One region of the Paenibacillus sp. G34 genome, then DNA from elsewhere that is predicted to be linked to it. Evidence: a T-box and tRNA genes for the amino acid it is inferred to sense, from the RefSeq annotation. Region 1 holds a T-box; the other regions hold tRNA genes.
The links. A T-box is a leader RNA that pairs with one kind of tRNA and senses whether it is charged. The one in region 1 lies ahead of leuS (leucine--tRNA ligase), so its partner is inferred to be a tRNA-Leu.

Region 1 (7,090 bases):
GCTTGTTGATATTTCTTCTACAGCCATTCGCAGACGTCTTGCGAGTGGACATTCGGTTCGGTTTATGATTCCTGATGCAGTTCATCAATACATTGTAGGGAGCGGTTTATATGGCACTAAGCCGTGAGGAATTAATCGAGGCTGTCTCTGCACAGATGCCCGCCAAACGCTGGAAGCACACGCAGGGTGTCATGGAATCTGCGGTTGCTTTGGCAGAAAAGTACGGTGCTGATCCGAAGAAAGCGGATATTGCGGCAATTTTACATGACGTGGCCAAATATTGGCCAGTAGCCGAGATGGAAGCCGTTATTCGTGATAACGGATTAAATATTGAACTTTTACAGCATGACAAGCAGCTTTGGCATTCGGAAGTGGGTGCCTTTGTAGCTGAACGGGATTATGGTGTGACCGATTCGGAGATTATTCATGCGATTCGGTGGCATACTTCAGGTAGGGTAGGTATGAGTCTACTGGACAAAGTCGTATGCCTTGCCGATTATATCGAGCCTGGGCGTGATTTCCCAGGGGTGGAGTATATTCGTGAGCAGGCTCAGCGGAGTCTGGAGGAAGGATTGATTGCGGGTTTTGATTCGACCATCAGCCTGTTGCTCTCCCAGCGCCGTGTCATCTATCCGCTCACGGTACTCTCACGTAATGATTTAATAGCACAATTATAGATTATGGAGGTTGGTTCATGACAGTATCATCGAAAGAACTTATGAACATGGTGGTTGCTGCCGCTGACGATAAAAAGGCATCGAATATTGTAGCTCTTGACCTGAACAATATCTCACTTGTTGCAGATTATTTTGTAATCTGCCATGGTAACTCGGATACACAGGTGCAAGCGATTGCTACAGAGATTCGCAAACAGGCTCACGCGGCTGGTGCGGTTATTAAAGGTATTGAAGGTATGGATTCCGCACGCTGGGTACTCATGGACCTTGGAGATGTCGTGGTTCACGTATTCCACCGCGATGAGCGCGAGTATTACAATATCGAGCGTCTGTGGTCTGACGCCAAAGTGGTGGAAACGGTATGAGTTTGATTGCAGGAACGGTCGTCTCGCTACCGGTTTCACGTGAAGTGTCTCCTTTTGGCTATTTTTTGACGACAGGATCGGAAGATGTATTACTTCACTATACCGAGTTGACTCGGGATATCAAGATTGGTGAAACGCTAGAGGTATTTGTATTTTTTGATACAGAAGACCGTCTGGCTGTTACGATGAAAAAGCCTTACCTTACGCTGGGTGAAATGGCTAAACTGGTCGTAGCTGATGTGCATCCGCGCCTTGGCTGCTTCCTGGAGATGGGTCTCGGACGCCAGTTGCTGCTTCCAATCCGTGAATTGCCTGAACTCGAAGAACTGCGTCCTCAAGTTGGGGATGAAGTGTTCGTGATGATGGAACATGACAAGCAAGGACGTTTACGCGCCAAATTGGCTGGTGAACGTGAACTTGCACCGCTTGCCTTCCACGCTCCAACTACATGGGTCAATGAGTGGGTTGAAGCACTGGTATACAAGCCACTTCAGATGGGGACGTTTGTACTCGTTGACGGGGGTGTACTCGGTTTTGGAGCGATTGGCATGATTCATTCCTCGGAGCGCAGTCATATGCTGCGTTTGGGTGAAAAGGTGAAATGTCGGGTTACGCTGGTGCGTGAAGACGGGCGTGTAAATCTGGCTATGACGCAGCGTAAAGAAGTTGGACGTAATGAAGATGCAGACAAGCTGCTTGCATTTATGAAAGAGCGTCCTATGGGCGGTATGCCGTATTCGGATGCTACACCGCCAGATATTATCAAACAACGTTTCGGCATCAGTAAATCGGCGTTTAAGCGTGCCCTGGGCAAGCTAATGAAAGATGGACTGGTGGTACAAAAGGAAAACTGGACGTATCTGTCCGAATCGGCGCCTAAACCAGAGCAGGAAGAGAAGTAGACCTGACGATCGATAACAGGGTACATCATTCATTAAAGTTAAATTCATTCATTCTGTACAACGTATAGTATGTTTTTATGAAGAGAAGCGGATGTATGATGCACCGATTTAGGTAAAGCAGGGCCAGACTGGGTGAACACCGGAATGGATGCCCTGCTTTTTCTTTGGATTTGATATCATTCGATAAGGAAAAATGAAATTGAAAGTGCGGTGCCGACATGTCTTACCGGAAATTTGCCTATGTTTACGATGAATTAATGGAAGATATGCCTTATCCGGACTGGATAAGGTTTGCAAGAACAGCCTGGGAACAGCATGGCATGCCTAAAAGTGTCGTTGAGCTTGGCTGTGGAACAGGTTCAATCACGATTCCGCTGGTGAACTCCGGCTTTGAAGTGACAGGTATTGATCTCTCCTCAGATATGCTGTCTGTTGCACGTAGCAAAATGGAAGCCACATCTCAGGGACATCGTTTGTACCGGGAAGGCAGTGTGCGCTGGGTGCAGCAGGATATGCGGGAATGGAGAGTGCCGGAACCGGTAGACTCGGTCATTTCGTTCTGTGATTGTGTGAACTATTTGCTGGAATCGGATGATGTGGTTCGTACATTTGAGCGTACGTATGAGATGTTGAAGCCGGGCGGTACGTTTCTGTTTGACGTACATCATCCGAATACACTGATTCGGTATGATGAGGAACAGCCTTTTGTGTTGGATGAGCGCTTTGTCTCGTATATTTGGACGTGTGATTTCGACCAGGAACGTTGTGAAATTGAACATCATTTGAGCATTTTCTCTCGCATGGATGGGGGAAGCAAGGATACCTATCAGCGATTTGAGGAAGTTCATGTGCAGCGTGCTTATGATCCGGACTGGATGAAGCTGGAGTTAAGCAAAGCAGGCTTTCGAGACGTGAAGGTGTATGCTGACTTTGAGTGGAAAGAAGCTGGGGAAAGCGCACAGCGGTTGTTCTACGTAGCCGTGAAATAGTATTCACTTATCATTAACAGGTTTGATTTATATTTATGATGATGAACTGTCCTTCTGCAGCATGCGAGTATGTTGCTAGGGGCAGTTTTTTTGAACAGATATGATATAAGGTATTGCTGCTTGAAGCAAAGCAAGCCATAATAAATAGGTATAGAAAGCGTTTTCTAAAGTGGATTTAATCTCACAATGGGAGGGGTACAGATATGGAAAGTACATATAAAACAAGATTGTCCAAAGAGCAGTTGGAGCAGATTATGAAGCATCATCTCGCTGTATCGATTCAAGATCATGAGGAAATGATTGAAGGCTGGGCAAACCAAGCTTATAAAATCACACTTGATGACGGACGGAAAGTTGTTCTTAAAATAGCACCTTTGGCTGCGACTAATCTGATGCGCTGTGAACAGAATTTAATGACGGCAGAAGTTGAGGCACTCCGGCTTGTTGCCGAACTGCAAGATGTCCCTGTACCCCAGGTGCTCGTTTATGATTCCTCGCTCCAGTTCGCACCGGCGCAATTTTTCATTATGGAATACATGTCAGGGAAACCATACAATCAGACCAAAACGCACTTTACTGCCGAGCAGCAGGAAGAGGTAGAACAGCAGTTAGGTCGTTACAATAAGCGAATCAACGAGATTCAGGGTGAACGGTTTGGTTATTTTTCCGGGAAAGACAGACAACGTGCCACATGGAGAGAAGCTTTCTTGATGTTAATGGAGGATATGCTCATGGATGGGCAAGAGGCGGAGGTTGACGTCGGGATTGATTACAACGAGCTAAGACGTCTGATCGAGGAGAGAGCGGATGCACTGGATGAGGTAACCGAAGCTGTTCTGATCAGCTGGGATTTATGGGATGGCAATGTGCTGGTGCAGGATACGCAGATTACGGGCATTATTGATTTTGAACGCTCGTTGTGGGCTGATCCGCTCATGGAGCATTATTTCAGTCATTTTAACTATACTCCAGGATTCCTCAAAGGATATGGACGTGAGATTACAACGGAAAATGAGCGAAAGCGCAGACGTTTGTATGATTTGTATTTTGATCTTGCGCTCCGGATTGAATGTGACTACCGTCATTATGATAACAAGGAGCATGTCGACGGGACAATCCAGAATCTGCAGGAGGGGATAGAACGTTTTCGGAAAAGCTAATCCGTAAACTGTTGCATGTGGTATGCAACAGTTTGTCATGTAAAAAGATGAAAGTGACGCGTCATATTGACTTTGAGCTTGCATTTTTATATAATGCTTCCTATATTGTATACATATTTCGATGATAAGGATCAGTAGTAAATGCTGTACATGACAGAGAGTCGGCGGTTGGTGCAAGCCGATTGACAGTATTTTGCGAACTCGCCTTGGAGAAATGCGGTGATTACAAAGTTCTATGCCTTGTGTGCAGAACTGGAAATCCGCATCGGTTAACCGCCGTTACAGGTCTAAAGGGAGTGGATGACGAAGCACGTTCATCCGCTAACTAGGGTGGTACCACGGGAATTCAACCTCTCGTCCCTAGCGCTGCAAACGCTACGGGATGCTGAGGTTTTTTTGTTGCTATAAATTGCTTATAACCTGAAGGAGGAATATAGATGAGTGAGAATCATCAGCCGAAGCACGGCTATCAGCCGCAAGTGATGGAGAAAAGTTGGCAGCAATACTGGGATGATAACAAAACGTTTAAAACAGGTGAGGACCCGTCCAAGCCGAAGTTTTATGCACTGGATATGTTCCCATATCCGTCCGGTTCCGGACTGCACGTAGGTCACCCGGAAGGATACACTGCAACGGATATCGTATCCCGTTACAAACGGATGCGTGGATATAATGTACTGCATCCGATGGGGTGGGATGCTTTCGGTCTGCCTGCGGAACAGCATGCACTGGATACGGGAGAGCACCCGCGTCACATCACATTCCGTAACATTGACAACTTCCGTCGTCAGATCAAGTCACTCGGATTCTCGTATGACTGGGATCGTGAGATCAGTACGACAGATCCTGAGTACTACAAATGGACACAGTGGATCTTTATTCAGCTGTACAATAAAGGTTTGGCCTATGTCGATGAAGTGCCGGTGAACTGGTGTGAAGCATTGGGCACAGTTCTGGCGAACGAAGAGGTTATTGACGGTAAGAGTGAACGTGGCGGACATCCGGTTGTACGTAAACCGATGCGTCAATGGGTACTGAAAATTACGGAATATGCGGAGCGTTTGCTGGAAGATCTGGAAGAGCTGGACTGGTCGGAAAGCATCAAGGATATGCAGCGTAACTGGATCGGCAAATCGACCGGAGCTGAAGTGGTTTTTGCCATCGAAGGCCGTGAAGAAGTGATTAAAGTATTTACAACCCGTGCAGACACATTGTTTGGTGCAAGCTTTGCCGTTCTGGCTCCAGAGCATGAATTGGTTGATGCGATTACGTCCGAAGAACAAAGCGAGGCAGTGAAAGCTTATCAGGAGCAGGCTGCGCGTAAGAGTGATCTGGAACGTACGGACTTGGCCAAAGATAAAACAGGTGTGTTCACAGGTGCGTACGCGATCAATCCGGTAAACGGGGCGAAGCTGCCGATCTGGATTGCGGATTATGTACTTGCTGGCTATGGTACGGGAGCTGTTATGGCTGTTCCGGGCCACGATGCGCGTGACTGGGAATTTGCGAAGCAGTTTGACCTGAATATCATTGAAGTTATCGAAGGCGGAGATGTTACAAAAGAGGCATATACAGGTGACGGCGGCCATGTGAACTCCGATTTCCTGAACGGGTTGAACAATGAAGAAGCTGGAGCGAAAATGATTGCTTGGCTCGAAGAGAACGGCAAAGGACAAGGGAAAACAACCTACCGTCTACGCGACTGGCTATTCAGCCGTCAACGGTATTGGGGAGAGCCGATTCCGATTCTGCATCTGGAAGACGGAACGATGAAGACAGTGCCAGAAGATCAATTGCCGCTGCTGCTGCCTGATATTGATCAGATCAAACCTTCAGGCACAGGTGAATCCCCACTGGCTAACGTGACCGATTGGGTAAATACAGTTGATCCGGAAACGGGCATGAAGGCTCGCCGCGAAACTAACACGATGCCACAATGGGCGGGAAGCTGCTGGTACTACCTGCGGTTTATTGATCCGCACAATGACAAGGAACTGATCTCACAGGAGAAACAGCAGCAATGGCTGCCAGTTGACCTGTACATTGGTGGAGCAGAACACGCAGTACTTCACTTGCTGTATGCTCGTTTCTGGCACAAGGTGCTGTATGATCTGGGTGTCGTACACACGAAAGAGCCGTTCTATAAACTTGTTAACCAAGGTATGATCCTGGGTACTAACAACGAAAAAATGAGTAAATCTCGCGGTAATGTCATTAACCCGGATGAGATTGTAAATGAATTTGGTGCAGATACACTGCGTCTTTATGAGATGTTTATGGGGCCGCTGGAAGCGACCAAACCTTGGAACGCAAACGGGGTAGAGGGAATGTATCGTTTCCTGTCCCGTGTATGGCGTCTGTTCATCAACGAAGACACAGGTGCGATCAATGAGAAAATTACGGCTGACGGCGGAACGGATGAGTTCAAACGGACAGCACACAAAACGATTAAAAAAGTAACGGATGATCTGGAGCATCTGCGCTTCAACACGGCGATCAGCCAATTGATGATCTTCATCAACGACGCGTACAAAGCAGAGACGCTGCCTCGCGAAGCGATGGAGAACTTCGTTCAATTGCTGTCACCTCTGGCGCCGCATATGGCAGAGGAACTGTGGAGTCGCCTTGGACATGAAGGTGGAATTTCTTACGTGGCTTGGCCTGAATACGATGAAACCATGACTGTGGATGCAGAAGTGGAAATCGTGGTTCAAGTGAATGGCAAAATTGTAACTCGTGCGACTATCGCGAAGGATCTGGATTCACAGGCAATGCAGGATTATACGATGGAACTTGCACCTGTGAAACAGGCGCTGGAAGGCAAGACTATTCGCAAAGTCATTGCCGTTCCAGGCAAACTGGTTAATATTGTTGCCGGTTAATTTCACTGGTACGAAACACCTCATCCAGTTTGACTAAATCTTCATCATATTTCTCATGTGTCGTGTGGATCAGGCTGTCAAATACGCCATCCAGATTATTTCTGAGCAGTGCAAG
Region 2 (7,090 bases), 2.3 Mb from region 1:
CGTGATGGACTCTGCGCGAGAGCGGTACCGGAAATCAACAGTACTTTGGAATCCGCAATTAGTTGCTCCTGTACCTCGCTGGCCTGCAATAACAGATCCGCTACATTGTCCCGGTACATCAGAATACTGCAATCTGTTGGGCTCTTGATTTCGGTAAAAGCTAGGCCCGTGACTGCCCCAGTGTTGTCCGTCACTACATTGGAGGTGTCGATCCCGTTCTTCTCCAGATAACTTTGGATAAACCTGCCCATCTGATCACCTGCAATTTTGCCGATGAAAGCTGTCTCCATACCAAGTCTGGACATGCCGATCGTAATATTGGCCGGAGAACCGCCAACGTATTTGGTGAACGTCATCGTCTCTTCCATCGGACGGTTGATCTCATTGGCATTCAAATCGATGCACAAGCGGCCAATGGCAGTGAAATCCTTTTTCCGGGATGCTGGAAAGGATACGTAAGTCATTGCGTTTGAGCCCCTTTCTATGGTGGAATCTCTTTTGATTAGGAGATAATTCTTACTCCATTTATATGAATTCATATTGGTTCTTTTTAATTTGCTACACATATAGATGCTAGGCTGGTTCACTGTCTTTAATTGCGGTGTCTTTACTGCCCTAGTACAGAGACTCCATGTAACTCAAAGAGCGTTTCGCATACTCATACGGATTATGAATGGCGGGATCTTGTTCTCCTTCGAGCATCGCCCAGCCGTTGTATCCGCGAGTGATCAGTTCCTGCAGAATCGGTGCAAAATCAATGCAACCATCTCCTGGTACCGTGAATACCCCCCTGCGAATACAGCCAACAAAGTCTGATTGCTCCGCTCGTGCCTGATCTAGCACATCCGGGCGAATATCCTTGAGATGGATGTAGGCAATCCGGTCGTAATGTTTACGCAGCACCTCAAGTGGATCAGCACCGCCATAATAGGCATGGCCTGTATCAAAGAGTAAGTAAACCAGTGATGGGTCTGTGAGCTCCATCAAACGGTCAATTTCCTCAGGTTGCTCAACTACCGTGCCTCCATGATGGTGATAGGTGAGCTTAAGGCCATGCTCCTGAGCAATGGCACCAGCTTGGTTCAAACCTTCAGCAAGAACATGCCATTCGGCATCGCTGAGTCTGAGCACTTCTTTTTCATGAGGTGTCCGTCTTGGATCAAAATGAAGTGACCCGCCAACCTCGGCTGTGCTAATGACCTTGCTGCCCATGGATTGCAGAAATTCAGCATGTCTGCGATAGTCGTCCAGTTCCGCTTGGCGATACGCCGGATCGGAGAATAGTACGGATTTCCACTGGGAGATCAGATTGATATTCCGCTTGCTCAGTTCCTCACGCAGTGCAGCGGGATCGGTCGGATACTTTCGTCCCATCTCAGTACCCGTCAATCCCAGACGCTGAATATCGTCCAAAATCTGGGCACACGTTGTATCATCACCATGTTCCTTCACATCTTCGCCGACCCAATTGATCGGATGAATCCCAAGCTGGAATGGCAGCTTGCTCATGGTTCCACGGCTCCTTTTGTTGTTCAGCTTTGTCAGACTTTATCTTTATGAGAAGAGATTTATTTATAAAATAAATGAGTAGATGAGATTAGTAGCGTGAATTACACCAGTTTTGCTTTACCACGATTTGATTTCATCGTCTCGTGGGCACGAACTACTTTTTCCTCAACAGATACTTCAGGCACCCCGACATTCCACCATGACTCATATCCGCCCGTGTTGGTCCCCGGTACAACCGGAATTTCAATCAATGTTGTTACCGTCTCGTTCTTGGCATCCCGAAGTGCCTGTTCCAGTTGCTCTGCGGTTTCTGCGCGATATGCTTTCGCTCCCATACTACGAGCGTGAGCCGCAAAATCCATAGGCATATACTCACCCGTCAAACGACCGCTCTCTGTTTCCCGATAACGGAACTCGTTCCCAAACCCGTCACTGCCGTGCTCACGTTGCAGATTATGAATGCACTGGAAGCCATTATTATTAAATAAAAGAACCGTCATTTTCTTCTGTTCCTGCAGACTTGTAACCAGTTCCGAATGCAACATCAGGTAACTGCCGTCACCTACCATGGCATATACTTCACGATCCGGCTCCGCGAGCGCCGCGCCGAATGCACCACTAACCTCATATCCCATGCAGGAGAACCCATACTCCATGTGATAAGTCTTCGGCTCAGCAGTGCGCCACAAACGATGCAAGTCCCCTGGGAGACTACCTGCTGCACAGACAATTACGGAGGATGGATCAATCGTGCGATTCACGATACCAATGGCTTTCGTCTGCGCTAAACCAGCTTCATGCTCTGCAGCGTAGAGTCGATCGACTTCTGTATTCCATTGATCACGGAGATCAGCCACTTCGGATGCACCGTATGCACTGTTATACTGTTGTGCCTTCAATTCTTGTTGCAACGCCTGCAAGCCTTCACGGGCATCAGCCAGAATAGCTTCCCCGCCTAACTTAGCAGCATCCATACTATTCAAGTTGATGTTGATAAAGGATACTTCTGGATTTTGAAACGCAGCATGTGACGCCGTGGTAAAATCAGAAAACCTTGTCCCCACGCCGATCACGACATCTGCTTCTTTAGCCAAGCGATTGGCAGCCAGAGAACCGGTAACCCCGATGGCCCCCACATTAAGCGGATGTTCCCAAGATACTGCGCTCTTGCCAGCCTGCGTCTCAGCGATCGGAATACCGAAAGCTTCTGCGAACTCGATCAGTTGTGCAGATGCCTCAGAGTACAGCACCCCACCGCCTGCAACGAGCAGGGGCTTTTTGCTACGGGCGATCTGCTTCGTTGCCCGTTCAATGGCTGCTGGAACCGGAGGCCGGCGATCCAGGTAATGTACTTTCCGGGCAAAGAACGATTCCGGATAGTCGTATGCTTCTGCCTGTACATCCTGTGGCAGTGCCAGTGTAACAGCTCCGGTCTCAGCTGGGTCAGTCAGTACACGCATTGCATGTGTAACAGCAACCATTAGCTGTTCAGGGCGCACGATGCGGTCCCAGTATTTGCTGACTGCTTTGAATGGATCTGTAGCAGATATCGTATAGTCACTGCTTACTTCGAGTTGTTGTAATACCGGATCTGGCTCTCGCGTAGCAAAGTTATCTCCTGGGAGAAGCAATACCGGAATGCGGTTCACCGTTGCTGTTGCTGCGGCAGTAATCATATTCAATGCACCAGGGCCAATAGACGTAGTGCATGCGTAGATCTGTTTGCGGTTCTTCTGTTTGGCATAAGCTGCAGCTGTGTGCACCATACCTTGTTCGTTTTTACCTTGCATATACGTCAAGCTTCCAGGGCTACGTTCTAATGCTTCCCCGATGCCTGTTACATTGCCGTGTCCAAATATTCCGATAATACCTTTTACAAACTTGGTTTCTACCCCATCTACCGAGATATACTGCTGATCCAGGTATCGAAGCAAGGCCTGAGCCATCGTTAATCGAATCGTTGTCATGAATTGATCGCCATCCTTTCCTTTACGGGTTAAGCGCTTAATCTAAGTTAAGTTTAAGCGCCTTCCCCCTAAAGGTTAAGCGCTTAATTCATATGGTATTACAGGCTGAGTAATTTCGCAAGCTATTTTTGTAAGCGTTTTATTAAAATTGGACTTGATTTGCGTGAAATAAGGGGTGAGAAAGTACGAATCAGGGGGATTATTATCCGTCCGATGCTAAGGTAATGGCTGGAGGAATATAAGGTATACATGATCAACAAATTTTATATAAGAAACTCGCATGTTATTAAAGCGCATGGTCGGTTTGAAGGGGATCAAGAGTAATCCAAAAATTCAACTTGGAGTGTAACAAGAGAGTTCGCTGAATGTGGATTGAATGTTAATTGAGAAAATAGCTGAAGAGTATGACGGAGACTTGGCCACATAATATAGCAAAAGGGGACTAACTTCTTGTTCATGCAAAAAAAGAAAGAGAACACAGATTGTGTCTCTTTCTTCTTCAATATATAAAGCGGGTGATGGGAATCGAACCCACGCTATTAGCTTGGAAGGCTAAAGTTCTACCATTGAACTACACCCGCATAAACCAAAATCGGGATGACACGATTTGAACATGCGACCCCCTGGTCCCAAACCAGGTGCTCTACCAAGCTGAGCTACATCCCGTTAAATATACCGGCGAGAGGACTCGAACCTCCACGGTTTCCCACTCGATTTTGAGTCGAGCGCGTCTGCCATTCCGCCACGCCGGCATAGTTTAAATTTAGTTATAATGGCGCGCCCTGAGAGATTCGAACTCCCGGCCTTTTGATTCGTAGTCAAACGCTCTATCCAGCTGAGCTAAGGGCGCAAATATTGGAGCGGAAGACGGGAATCGAACCCGCGACCCTCGCCTTGGCAAGGCGATGCTCTACCGCTGAGCCACTTCCGCAAAATAAGGGATGCGCGTGGAGGGACTTGAACCCCCACGTCAAAGACGCTAGATCCTAAGTCTAGTGCGTCTGCCAATTCCGCCACACGCGCATATAGTAAAAGTGAGTCATGAAGGATTCGAACCTTCGACACCCTGATTAAAAGTCAGGTGCTCTACCAACTGAGCTAATGACTCATAATAAAACTGGTGGAGGATGATGGATTCGAACCACCGAACCCGTACGGGAGCAGATTTACAGTCTGATGCGTTTGGCCACTTCGCTAATCCTCCATAAAGTGGTGCCGGCGAGAGGACTTGAACCCCCAACCTACTGATTACAAGTCAGTTGCTCTACCAGTTGAGCTACACCGGCGTATCAAATTGTTATGTTCATGGTGGCTCGGGACGGAATCGAACCGCCGACACGAGGATTTTCAGTCCTCTGCTCTACCGACTGAGCTACCGAGCCATATTAAAATTTGCTCCAAGATGGATTCCTATCCTTGATTCTAATAAAAATGGCGGAACCGACGGGATACTCTCACTTCGTTCGAGACTGCGAAGCAGATGCTCTCGAAGTAAATGCTCCGACGAACCCAAAAACGGATTCTCATCCCTGAAGCTGGTAAAGATGGCGGAACCGACGGGATTCGAACCCGCGATCTCCTGCGTGACAGGCAGGCATGTTAGGCCAACTACACCACGGTTCCAGATCACTTTCGGTTAGGAAAGCTACAATTGCGGGGGCAGGATTTGAACCTGCGGCCTTCGGGTTATGAGCCCGACGAGCTACCGGGCTGCTCCACCCCGCGTCATTAGAAAAATATATGGTGGAGGCTGAGGGGATCGAACCCCCGACCCTCTGCTTGTAAGGCAGATGCTCTCCCAGCTGAGCTAAGCCTCCATCTTTGGGATTCTCATCCCTAATTAAAACATTAGATAAAACTATGACCCGTAGGGGATTCGAACCCCTGTTACCTCCGTGAAAGGGAGGTGTCTTAACCCCTTGACCAACGGGCCTTAATGGCTCCCCGAACAGGACTCGAACCTGTGACAACTCGATTAACAGTCGAGTGCTCTACCAACTGAGCTATCAGGGAAAATGGTGGAGCCAAGCGGGATCGAACCGCTGACCTCCTGCTTGCAAGGCAGGCGCTCTCCCAGCTGAGCTATGGCCCCATACATGTATTTCTTATTTAATTACTATGGGCCTTGGTGGACTCGAACCACCGGCCTCACCCTTATCAGAGGTGCGCTCTAACCAACTGAGCTAAAGGCCCCTATCATTCGAAAAAAAATACCCCATTGGGGTTCCGCTTGGCGGCGTCCTACTCTCCCAGGACCCTGCGGTCCAAGTACCATCGGCGCTAGAGGGCTTAACGGTCGTGTTCGGGATGGGTACGTGTGGAACCCCTCCGCCATCGCCACCAAACGGGCATTTGTTTCACAAATGCGTTCGCGTTCCATTCGGTCCCTCACCGCAGTGTGGATGAATGGTTCAGCGCTTCCTCAGAGTGTTGTTCTCTGAAAACTAGATTCGAAACGAAACTCACGCGACTCAAAACTTGCTATTGGATAAGCCCTCGACCGATTAGTACTGGTCAGCTCCATGCATTGCTGCACTTCCACCCCCAGCCTATCTACCTCGTCGTCTTCAAGGGGTCTTACATACTGGGAAATCTCATCTTGAGGGGGGCTTCACGCTTAGATGCTTTCAGCGCTTATCCCGTCCGTACATAGCTACCCAGCGGTGCTCCTGGCGGAACAACTGGTACACCAGCGGTACGTCCATCCCGGTCCTCTCGTACTAAGGACAGCTCCTCTCAAATTTCCTACGCCCACGACAGATAGGGACCGAACTGTCTCACGACGTTCTGAACCCAGCTCGCGTACCGCTTTAATGGGCGAACAGCCCAACCCTTGGGACCTACTTCAGCCCCAGGATGCGATGAGCCGACATCGAGGTGCCAAACCTCCCCGTCGATGTGGACTCTTGGGGGAGATAAGCCTGTTATCCCCAGGGTAGCTTTTATCCGTTGAGCGATGGCCCTTCCATGCGGTACCACCGGATCACTAAGCCCGACTTTCGTCCCTGCTCGACTTGTAGGTCTCGCAGTCAAGCTCCCTTATGCCTTTGCACTCTTCGAATGATTTCCAACCATTCTGAGGGAACCTTTGGGCGCCTCCGTTACTCTTTAGGAGGCGACCGCCCCAGTCAAACTGCCCACCTGACACTGTCCCCGTACCCGATGAGGGCACCAGGTTAGAACCTAGATACGATCAGGGTGGTATCCCAACGGTGCCTCCACGCAAGCTGGCGCTCACGCTTCAAAGGCTCCCACCTATCCTGTACAGATCGTACCCAAATTCAATATCAAGCTGCAGTAAAGCTCCATGGGGTCTTTCCGTCTTGTCGCGGGTAACCTGCATCTTCACAGGTATTAAAATTTCACCGGATCTCTCGTTGAGACAGCGCCCAAGTCGTTACGCCATTCGTGCGGGTCAGAATTTACCTGACAAGGAATTTCGCTACCTTAGGACCGTTATAGTTACGGCCGCCGTTTACTGGGGCTTCGGTTCACAGCTTCGGATTACTCCTAACCACTCCCCTTAACCTTCCAGCACCGGGCAGGCGTCAGCCCGTATACTTCGCCTTACGGCTTCGCACAGACCTGTGTTTTTGCTAAACAGTCGCTTGGGC
Region 3 (7,090 bases), 470 kb from region 1:
CGTGAAACGATGTACGCAAGTTCGTCAACGGTATAGAACTCCAAACGACTGATGACCCCAAAACGGTCACGAAGCGGAGCTGACAACAGGCCCGCTCGCGTAGTAGCTCCAATCAGTGTAAATGACGGCAAGTCCAAGCGAACGGAACGCGCACTTGGCCCTTTGCCGATCATAATATCCAGAGCGGAGTCCTCCATAGCCGGGTACATGACCTCTTCGACAGTACGATGAAGCCGATGAATCTCGTCAATGAATAGAACGTCCCCCTCCTGCAAATTCGTAAGCAAAGCTGCCAAATCACCTGGGCGTTCAATTGCGGGGCCTGATGTTGTTCGCAAATTTACGCCAAGTTCATTAGCGATAATGTTAGCGAGTGTTGTTTTACCAAGTCCCGGAGGGCCATATAACAGTACATGATCCAGTGCTTCATTCCGCAACTTAGCGGCTTCAATATATATTTTAAGATTTTCCTTCACCTGATTTTGTCCGATGTATTCATTTAAATATCGGGGACGAAGGCTTAATTCAACGTTCTGGTCCTCCATCATCAGGTTAGCGGATATAATCCGTTCATCCATGTTCTTCCCACCCTTTTCTTGCAGGTTGTAACTCTAGTGCAACTATGAAAATAAATTATCCCGTAAATAACATTTTCAGTGCCTGCTTCATTAACACATCCACAGAATCTGCGGTCGTTACATCTTTTTTCAGCTTGAGCCATACTTTATCTAGTTCGCTATCCGTATATCCAAGTGCCTTCAGACCTTCACGGGCCTCATCCCATGCAGATCCGCTTCCAAGCTCTTCGGAAGGTGGTGCAAAAAGACCTGTTTCATATGCTGCTGTGCCGAAACCATCCAGTTTGTCCTTTAGATCCAGAATCATACGCTGTGCTGTTTTCTTACCAATACCCGGCAGTTTCGTCAGGAACGTCAAATTCTCCTGATAAATAGCTGTGACCACATGATCAGGCGTGCCGCCAGCAAGAATGCCTAACGCCACTTTTGGACCTATACCAGATACTTCAATTAATTTGCGGAATAAACGCTGTTCCTCTCGCGTAACAAATCCAAACAGCAGCATCGCGTCTTCACGCACATGGTGATGGGTGTACACAATAATCTCGCCTTCTTGCTTGGCGAACGCATAGGGATTCGGGCAGAATACACGGTAACCCACTCCATGAACATCCAGCACAATATAATCACTTTCGACATGTATAAACTGCCCTCTTAGAAAATCAATCATTTTCGCAATACCTCATTCAACTTGGAATTTAGTGTATAAGAATGTGCATGACAAACAGCAACAGCAAGTGCATCTGCAACGTCATCCGGTTTAGGCACAACCTGCAGACGAAGGAACATTTTGACCATCTCCTGCACCTGTTTTTTCTCCGCCTTGCCATATCCCACTATTGCCTGTTTAATCTGCATCGGGGTGTATTCCGCTATAGGCAGGCCTTTCTGAGCAGCTGCAAGGATCATGACCCCTCTAGCCTGACTGACAGACATCGCTGTTGTTACGTTACGGTTAAAAAAGAGCTTCTCCAGTGCAACGGCATCTGGTTTGTATTTATCAATTAACTGCACCATGCCTTCATATACGTGAAGGAGCCGGTCCTCATCCGGAGTATGAGCCTCCGTCTGAATACATCCATATTGTACGGGTACAACCTTGTTCCCGATCTTATCCACAAAACCAAACCCCACAATCGCAATCCCAGGGTCAATTCCCAAAAAACGCAAAACCATCTCTCCCTTACAAAAGCGAACATATGTATCGTTCATTTCATTATAACAAAAGATAGGCCTTGCGGCAGGAAAAACTTTGTCTATGCCAAAGCTTGTTGTAATTCGTTTGCATTCTTCAAATATTTTGTTCCATAAAAAGAGCAGTTTTCAAAAAACGACAAAAAGGACATACCCACGATGTCCTTCTCTTGAGACTTTCTTATCTTATACTAAACTCTCCATTAATAATGGACCTTCTATGAGACAAGGCTTATATTTCCTTATTTCGTTTCTATCCGCCATTTCGAAGCAATCGATGCTTTTCATCCACAGCAAAGTCACTAAATGTCGAGATCACACTGTCATACTCATCTTTATCCTGAATGCGAATACCTTCCTGTAATTGTTCTAATACTCCTTCAGGCAATGAACTCTCCAGCGTACCTACATCGAGTTGAAAAAACGTCCGAATAACGTTCTCTTCTGCAGGCTTACCCTCATACAAATTGAGATTACCGGCCGCATCGATACTGATGTATGCTTCTTGTTTGCAGATTGGTGAAAGGTCATCCACGCTTTGATTCAGATGTAACGTATCGGATGAAGTGACCTCTGCTTCCCACTCTGGATGTTGATTCAGCAAATTTTTTAGTTGAGGAATATCCATTCTGCCCAATTGTTCAGTCTCAACACCACAAATATATTTCGTTTGTAAAACGACACGTATTAACGGTTCTCCGTCTGTTTCAAGTTGTTTAAAAATCATCTGAATCTCCTGTGCAGATCGTTCCTTTTGCTTAACCGTGCCCATAACACTTACGGCCTCACCAAAGTCCTTTGTAAGTAAACGTTCAACTGCTGCAGATATAGATAAACCACGGTATGCCAATATCGTAACCGCACATATAGCGGCAGCCATCCACAAAGTTCGTTTCCATCGCCGCCAACGTTTCTTTAATTGTTTTCTGAAGTTAATCCTGTTCACATAGACCCCTTCAATCACTTTTTTAACCTATTGTGACCTAATGGATAAACCTTTATGCAAACCCAGCCTTATTAAACACAGGAACGCTGCATGGATGAATAGCTAGAGCTAAGAACTGCTTAATTTATATATGATGATTACTTTAAAAAGGCAAAAAAAAACACTATCAAATTTGATAGTGTTTTTTAGGAATCGGGATGACACGATTTGAACATGCGACCCCCTGGTCCCAAACCAGGTGCTCTACCAAGCTGAGCTACATCCCGTTATATATACCGGCGAGAGGACTCGAACCTCCACGGTTTCCCACTCGATTTTGAGTCGAGCGCGTCTGCCATTCCGCCACGCCGGCAAACTATGAAAAATAATGGCGCGCCCTGAGAGATTCGAACTCCCGGCCTTTTGATTCGTAGTCAAACGCTCTATCCAGCTGAGCTAAGGGCGCAAATATTGGAGCGGAAGACGGGAATCGAACCCGCGACCCTCGCCTTGGCAAGGCGATGCTCTACCGCTGAGCCACTTCCGCATAAAAATAGTTAAAGATGGCGGAACCGACGGGATACTCTCACTTCGTTCGAGACTGCGAAGCGAATGCTCTCGAAGTTAATGCTCCGACGAACCCCAAAACGGATTCTCATCCCTGAAGCTTGTAAAGATGGCGGAACCGACGGGATTCGAACCCGCGATCTCCTGCGTGACAGGCAGGCATGTTAGGCCAACTACACCACGGTTCCAGATCACTTTCGGTTAGGAAAGCTACAATTGCGGGGGCAGGATTTGAACCTGCGGCCTTCGGGTTATGAGCCCGACGAGCTACCGGGCTGCTCCACCCCGCGTCGTTAAAATATATATGGTGGAGGCTGAGGGGATCGAACCCCCGACCCTCTGCTTGTAAGGCAGATGCTCTCCCAGCTGAGCTAAGCCTCCGTAACTATGACCCGTAGGGGATACTCTCAATTCGCTCGAGACTGCGAAGCAGTTGCTAACGATGTTGATCCTCCGACGAACCTTTGGGATTCTCATCCCACTCTTTAGTTATTAAATAACTATGACCCGTAGGGGATTCGAACCCCTGTTACCTCCGTGAAAGGGAGGTGTCTTAACCCCTTGACCAACGGGCCTTAATGGCTCCCCGAACAGGACTCGAACCTGTGACAACTCGATTAACAGTCGAGTGCTCTACCAACTGAGCTATCAGGGAATAATCAAAAAAATATTCCATCGTACAACGTCCACATGCAAAGCCTGTTTTCTATGTAAAATGAAAGATTTGCTTGGCGGCGTCCTACTCTCCCAGGACCCTGCGGTCCAAGTACCATCGGCGCTAGAGGGCTTAACGGTCGTGTTCGGGATGGGTACGTGTGGAACCCCTCCGCCATCGCCACCAAACGCGATTGGATCGAAGCATAGCTTCTTCCATTCATTCAGAACTGAAAATCATACACACACTCGGTGATGTACCCATTTTCACTTCATTCAGAGTGTTGTTCTCTGAAAACTAGATTCGAAACGAAACGTACGCGATTTAAAACTTGCTATTGGATAAGCCCTCGACCGATTAGTACTGGTCAGCTCCATGCATTACTGCACTTCCACCCCCAGCCTATCTACCTCGTCGTCTTCAAGGGGTCTTACATACTGGGAAATCTCATCTTGAGGGGGGCTTCACGCTTAGATGCTTTCAGCGCTTATCCCGTCCGTACATAGCTACCCAGCGGTGCTCCTGGCGGAACAACTGGTACACCAGCGGTACGTCCATCCCGGTCCTCTCGTACTAAGGACAGCTCCTCTCAAATTTCCTACGCCCACGACAGATAGGGACCGAACTGTCTCACGACGTTCTGAACCCAGCTCGCGTACCGCTTTAATGGGCGAACAGCCCAACCCTTGGGACCTACTTCAGCCCCAGGATGCGATGAGCCGACATCGAGGTGCCAAACCTCCCCGTCGATGTGGACTCTTGGGGGAGATAAGCCTGTTATCCCCAGGGTAGCTTTTATCCGTTGAGCGATGGCCCTTCCATGCGGTACCACCGGATCACTAAGCCCGACTTTCGTCCCTGCTCGACTTGTAGGTCTCGCAGTCAAGCTCCCTTATGCCTTTGCACTCTTCGAATGATTTCCAACCATTCTGAGGGAACCTTTGGGCGCCTCCGTTACTCTTTAGGAGGCGACCGCCCCAGTCAAACTGCCCACCTGACACTGTCCCCGTACCCGCTAAGGGCACCAGGTTAGAACCTAGATACGATCAGGGTGGTATCCCAACGGTGCCTCCACGCAAGCTGGCGCTCACGCTTCAAAGGCTCCCACCTATCCTGTACAGATCGTACCCAAATTCAATATCAAGCTGCAGTAAAGCTCCATGGGGTCTTTCCGTCTTGTCGCGGGTAACCTGCATCTTCACAGGTATTAAAATTTCACCGGATCTCTCGTTGAGACAGCGCCCAAGTCGTTACGCCATTCGTGCGGGTCAGAATTTACCTGACAAGGAATTTCGCTACCTTAGGACCGTTATAGTTACGGCCGCCGTTTACTGGGGCTTCGGTTCACAGCTTCGGATTGCTCCTAACCACTCCCCTTAACCTTCCAGCACCGGGCAGGCGTCAGCCCGTATACTTCGCCTTACGGCTTCGCACAGACCTGTGTTTTTGCTAAACAGTCGCTTGGGCCTTTTCACTGCGGCCCCCTCGTGCTATTCACACTACCGGGGCACCCCTTCTCCCGAAGTTACGGGGTCATTTTGCCGAGTTCCTTAACGAGAGTTCTTCCGCGCGCCTTAGAATTCTCTTCTCGCCTACCTGTGTCGGTTTGCGGTACGGGCACCTTCATCTGGCTAGAGGCTTTTCTTGGCAGTGTGAGATCATGACCTTCGCTACTGTAATTTTCACTCCCCATCACAGCTCAGCCTTACGGTTAGCGGATTTGCCTACTAACCAGCCTTACTGCTTGGACAGGCATCCATCAGCCTGCGTCACTACCCTACTGCGTCCCCCCATCGCTCGTAACGATTTACGGTGGTACAGGAATTTCGACCTGTTGTCCTTCGACTACGCCTTTCGGCCTCGCCTTAGGTCCCGACTTACCCTGAGCGGACGAGCCTTCCTCAGGAACCCTTAGGCTTTCGGCGGATCAGATTCTCACTGATCTTTTCGTTACTCATACCGGCATTCTCACTTGTATAATGTCCAGCGCTCCTTACGGTACACCTTCAACCCTTATACAACGCTCCCCTACCCCTGATGCAAAGCATCAAGCCATAGCTTCGGTGGTGTGTTTAGCCCCGTTACATTTTCGGCGCAGAGTCACTCGACCAGTGAGCTATTACGCACTCTTTCAATGGTGGCTGCTTCTAAGCCAACATCCTGGTTGTCTGTGCAACTCCACATCCTTTCCCACTTAACACACACTTGGGGACCTTAGCTGATGGTCTGGGCTGTTTCCCTTTTGACAATGGATCTTAGCACTCACTGTCTGACTCCCGGAAGTAAGTCTATGGCATTCGGAGTTTGACTGAGCTTGGTAACCCTTGCGGGCCCCGCACCCAATCAGTGCTCTACCTCCACGACTCTGTTTTCCGAGGCTAGCCCTAAAGCTATTTCGGGGAGAACCAGCTATCTCCGAGTTCGATTGGAATTTCTCCGCTACCCCCACCTCATCCCCGCATTTTTCAACATGCGTGGGTTCGGGCCTCCAGTGCGTGTTACCGCACCTTCACCCTGGACAGGGGTAGATCACCCGGTTTCGGGTCTACGTCCACGTACTATGTCGCCCTATTCAGACTCGCTTTCGCTGCGGCTCCGGCTCTTCACCTTAACCTTGCACGGGAACGTAACTCGCCGGTTCATTCTACAAAAGGCACGCCATCACCCCTAAAACGGGCTCTGACTTTTTGTAAGCACACGGTTTCAGGTTCTATTTCACTCCCCTTCCGGGGTGCTTTTCACCTTTCCCTCACGGTACTGCTTCACTATCGGTCGCTAGGAAGTATTTAGCCTTGGCAGATGGTCCTGCCGGATTCATACGGGGTTTCACGTGCCCCGCACTACTCGGGATCCGTCTCGGAGGGAACAGACTTTCAATTACAGGGCTTTTACCTTCTTTGGCGGGCCTTTCCAGACCTCTTCGCTTAATCGGTTCCTTTGTAACTCCATGTGAGACGTCCCACAACCCCAAAGAGCAAGCTCCTTGGTTTGGGCTTCTCCGCGTTCGCTCGCCGCTACTGACGAAATCACTATTGTTTTCTCTTCCTCAGGGTACTTAGATGTTTCAGTTCCCCTGGTATGCCTCTACATAACCTATGTATTCAGTTATGAGTAACTGGATATTACCCCAGCTGGGTTTCCCCATTCGGACATCCCCGGATCAAAGCTTGC

Region 2: it encodes a tRNA-Leu, which carries the amino acid that the T-box ahead of leuS (leucine--tRNA ligase) is inferred to sense. The anticodon was not compared.
Region 3: it encodes a tRNA-Leu, which carries the amino acid that the T-box ahead of leuS (leucine--tRNA ligase) is inferred to sense. The anticodon was not compared.

What each region holds. Positions count from the first base shown of each region.
Region 1 covers NZ_CM166469.1:4,446,592-4,453,681, reverse strand. The annotation lists gene AC1VYS_RS20345 (nicotinate-nucleotide adenylyltransferase) at 1-127, shown strand, start outside; gene yqeK (bis(5'-nucleosyl)-tetraphosphatase (symmetrical) YqeK) at 111-677, shown strand; gene rsfS (ribosome silencing factor) at 695-1,042, shown strand; gene AC1VYS_RS20330 (CvfB family protein) at 1,039-1,944, shown strand; gene AC1VYS_RS20325 (class I SAM-dependent DNA methyltransferase) at 2,163-2,933, shown strand; gene AC1VYS_RS20320 (phosphotransferase family protein) at 3,137-4,093, shown strand; T-box leader at 4,206-4,458, shown strand; gene leuS (leucine--tRNA ligase) at 4,531-6,975, shown strand; gene comER (late competence protein ComER) at 6,956-7,090, opposite strand, start outside.
Region 2 covers NZ_CM166469.1:321,004-328,093, reverse strand. The annotation lists gene iolC (5-dehydro-2-deoxygluconokinase) at 1-464, opposite strand, end outside; gene iolE (myo-inosose-2 dehydratase) at 616-1,509, opposite strand; gene iolD (3D-(3,5/4)-trihydroxycyclohexane-1,2-dione acylhydrolase (decyclizing)) at 1,611-3,476, opposite strand; tRNA gene AC1VYS_RS01515 (tRNA-Gly) at 3,987-4,057, opposite strand; tRNA gene AC1VYS_RS01510 (tRNA-Pro) at 4,069-4,142, opposite strand; tRNA gene AC1VYS_RS01505 (tRNA-Leu) at 4,150-4,228, opposite strand; tRNA gene AC1VYS_RS01500 (tRNA-Arg) at 4,250-4,326, opposite strand; tRNA gene AC1VYS_RS01495 (tRNA-Gly) at 4,333-4,407, opposite strand; tRNA gene AC1VYS_RS01490 (tRNA-Leu) at 4,419-4,499, opposite strand; tRNA gene AC1VYS_RS01485 (tRNA-Lys) at 4,512-4,584, opposite strand; tRNA gene AC1VYS_RS01480 (tRNA-Tyr) at 4,595-4,680, opposite strand; tRNA gene AC1VYS_RS01475 (tRNA-Thr) at 4,687-4,762, opposite strand; tRNA gene AC1VYS_RS01470 (tRNA-Phe) at 4,783-4,858, opposite strand; tRNA gene AC1VYS_RS01465 (tRNA-Asp) at 5,022-5,099, opposite strand; tRNA gene AC1VYS_RS01460 (tRNA-Met) at 5,128-5,201, opposite strand; tRNA gene AC1VYS_RS01455 (tRNA-Val) at 5,218-5,293, opposite strand; tRNA gene AC1VYS_RS01450 (tRNA-Glu) at 5,338-5,409, opposite strand; tRNA gene AC1VYS_RS01445 (tRNA-Asn) at 5,414-5,489, opposite strand; tRNA gene AC1VYS_RS01440 (tRNA-Ala) at 5,493-5,568, opposite strand; tRNA gene AC1VYS_RS01435 (tRNA-Ile) at 5,596-5,669, opposite strand; rRNA gene rrf (5S ribosomal RNA) at 5,705-5,821, opposite strand; rRNA gene AC1VYS_RS01425 (23S ribosomal RNA) at 5,961-7,090, opposite strand, start outside.
Region 3 covers NZ_CM166469.1:4,918,491-4,925,580, forward strand. The annotation lists gene ruvB (Holliday junction branch migration DNA helicase RuvB) at 1-578, opposite strand, end outside; gene ruvA (Holliday junction branch migration protein RuvA) at 634-1,248, opposite strand; gene ruvC (crossover junction endodeoxyribonuclease RuvC) at 1,245-1,748, opposite strand; gene AC1VYS_RS22280 (BofC C-terminal domain-containing protein) at 2,026-2,652, opposite strand; tRNA gene AC1VYS_RS22285 (tRNA-Pro) at 2,911-2,984, opposite strand; tRNA gene AC1VYS_RS22290 (tRNA-Leu) at 2,992-3,070, opposite strand; tRNA gene AC1VYS_RS22295 (tRNA-Arg) at 3,087-3,163, opposite strand; tRNA gene AC1VYS_RS22300 (tRNA-Gly) at 3,170-3,244, opposite strand; tRNA gene AC1VYS_RS22305 (tRNA-Asp) at 3,375-3,452, opposite strand; tRNA gene AC1VYS_RS22310 (tRNA-Met) at 3,481-3,554, opposite strand; tRNA gene AC1VYS_RS22315 (tRNA-Val) at 3,570-3,645, opposite strand; tRNA gene AC1VYS_RS22320 (tRNA-Glu) at 3,768-3,839, opposite strand; tRNA gene AC1VYS_RS22325 (tRNA-Asn) at 3,844-3,919, opposite strand; rRNA gene rrf (5S ribosomal RNA) at 3,991-4,107, opposite strand; rRNA gene AC1VYS_RS22335 (23S ribosomal RNA) at 4,257-7,090, opposite strand, start outside.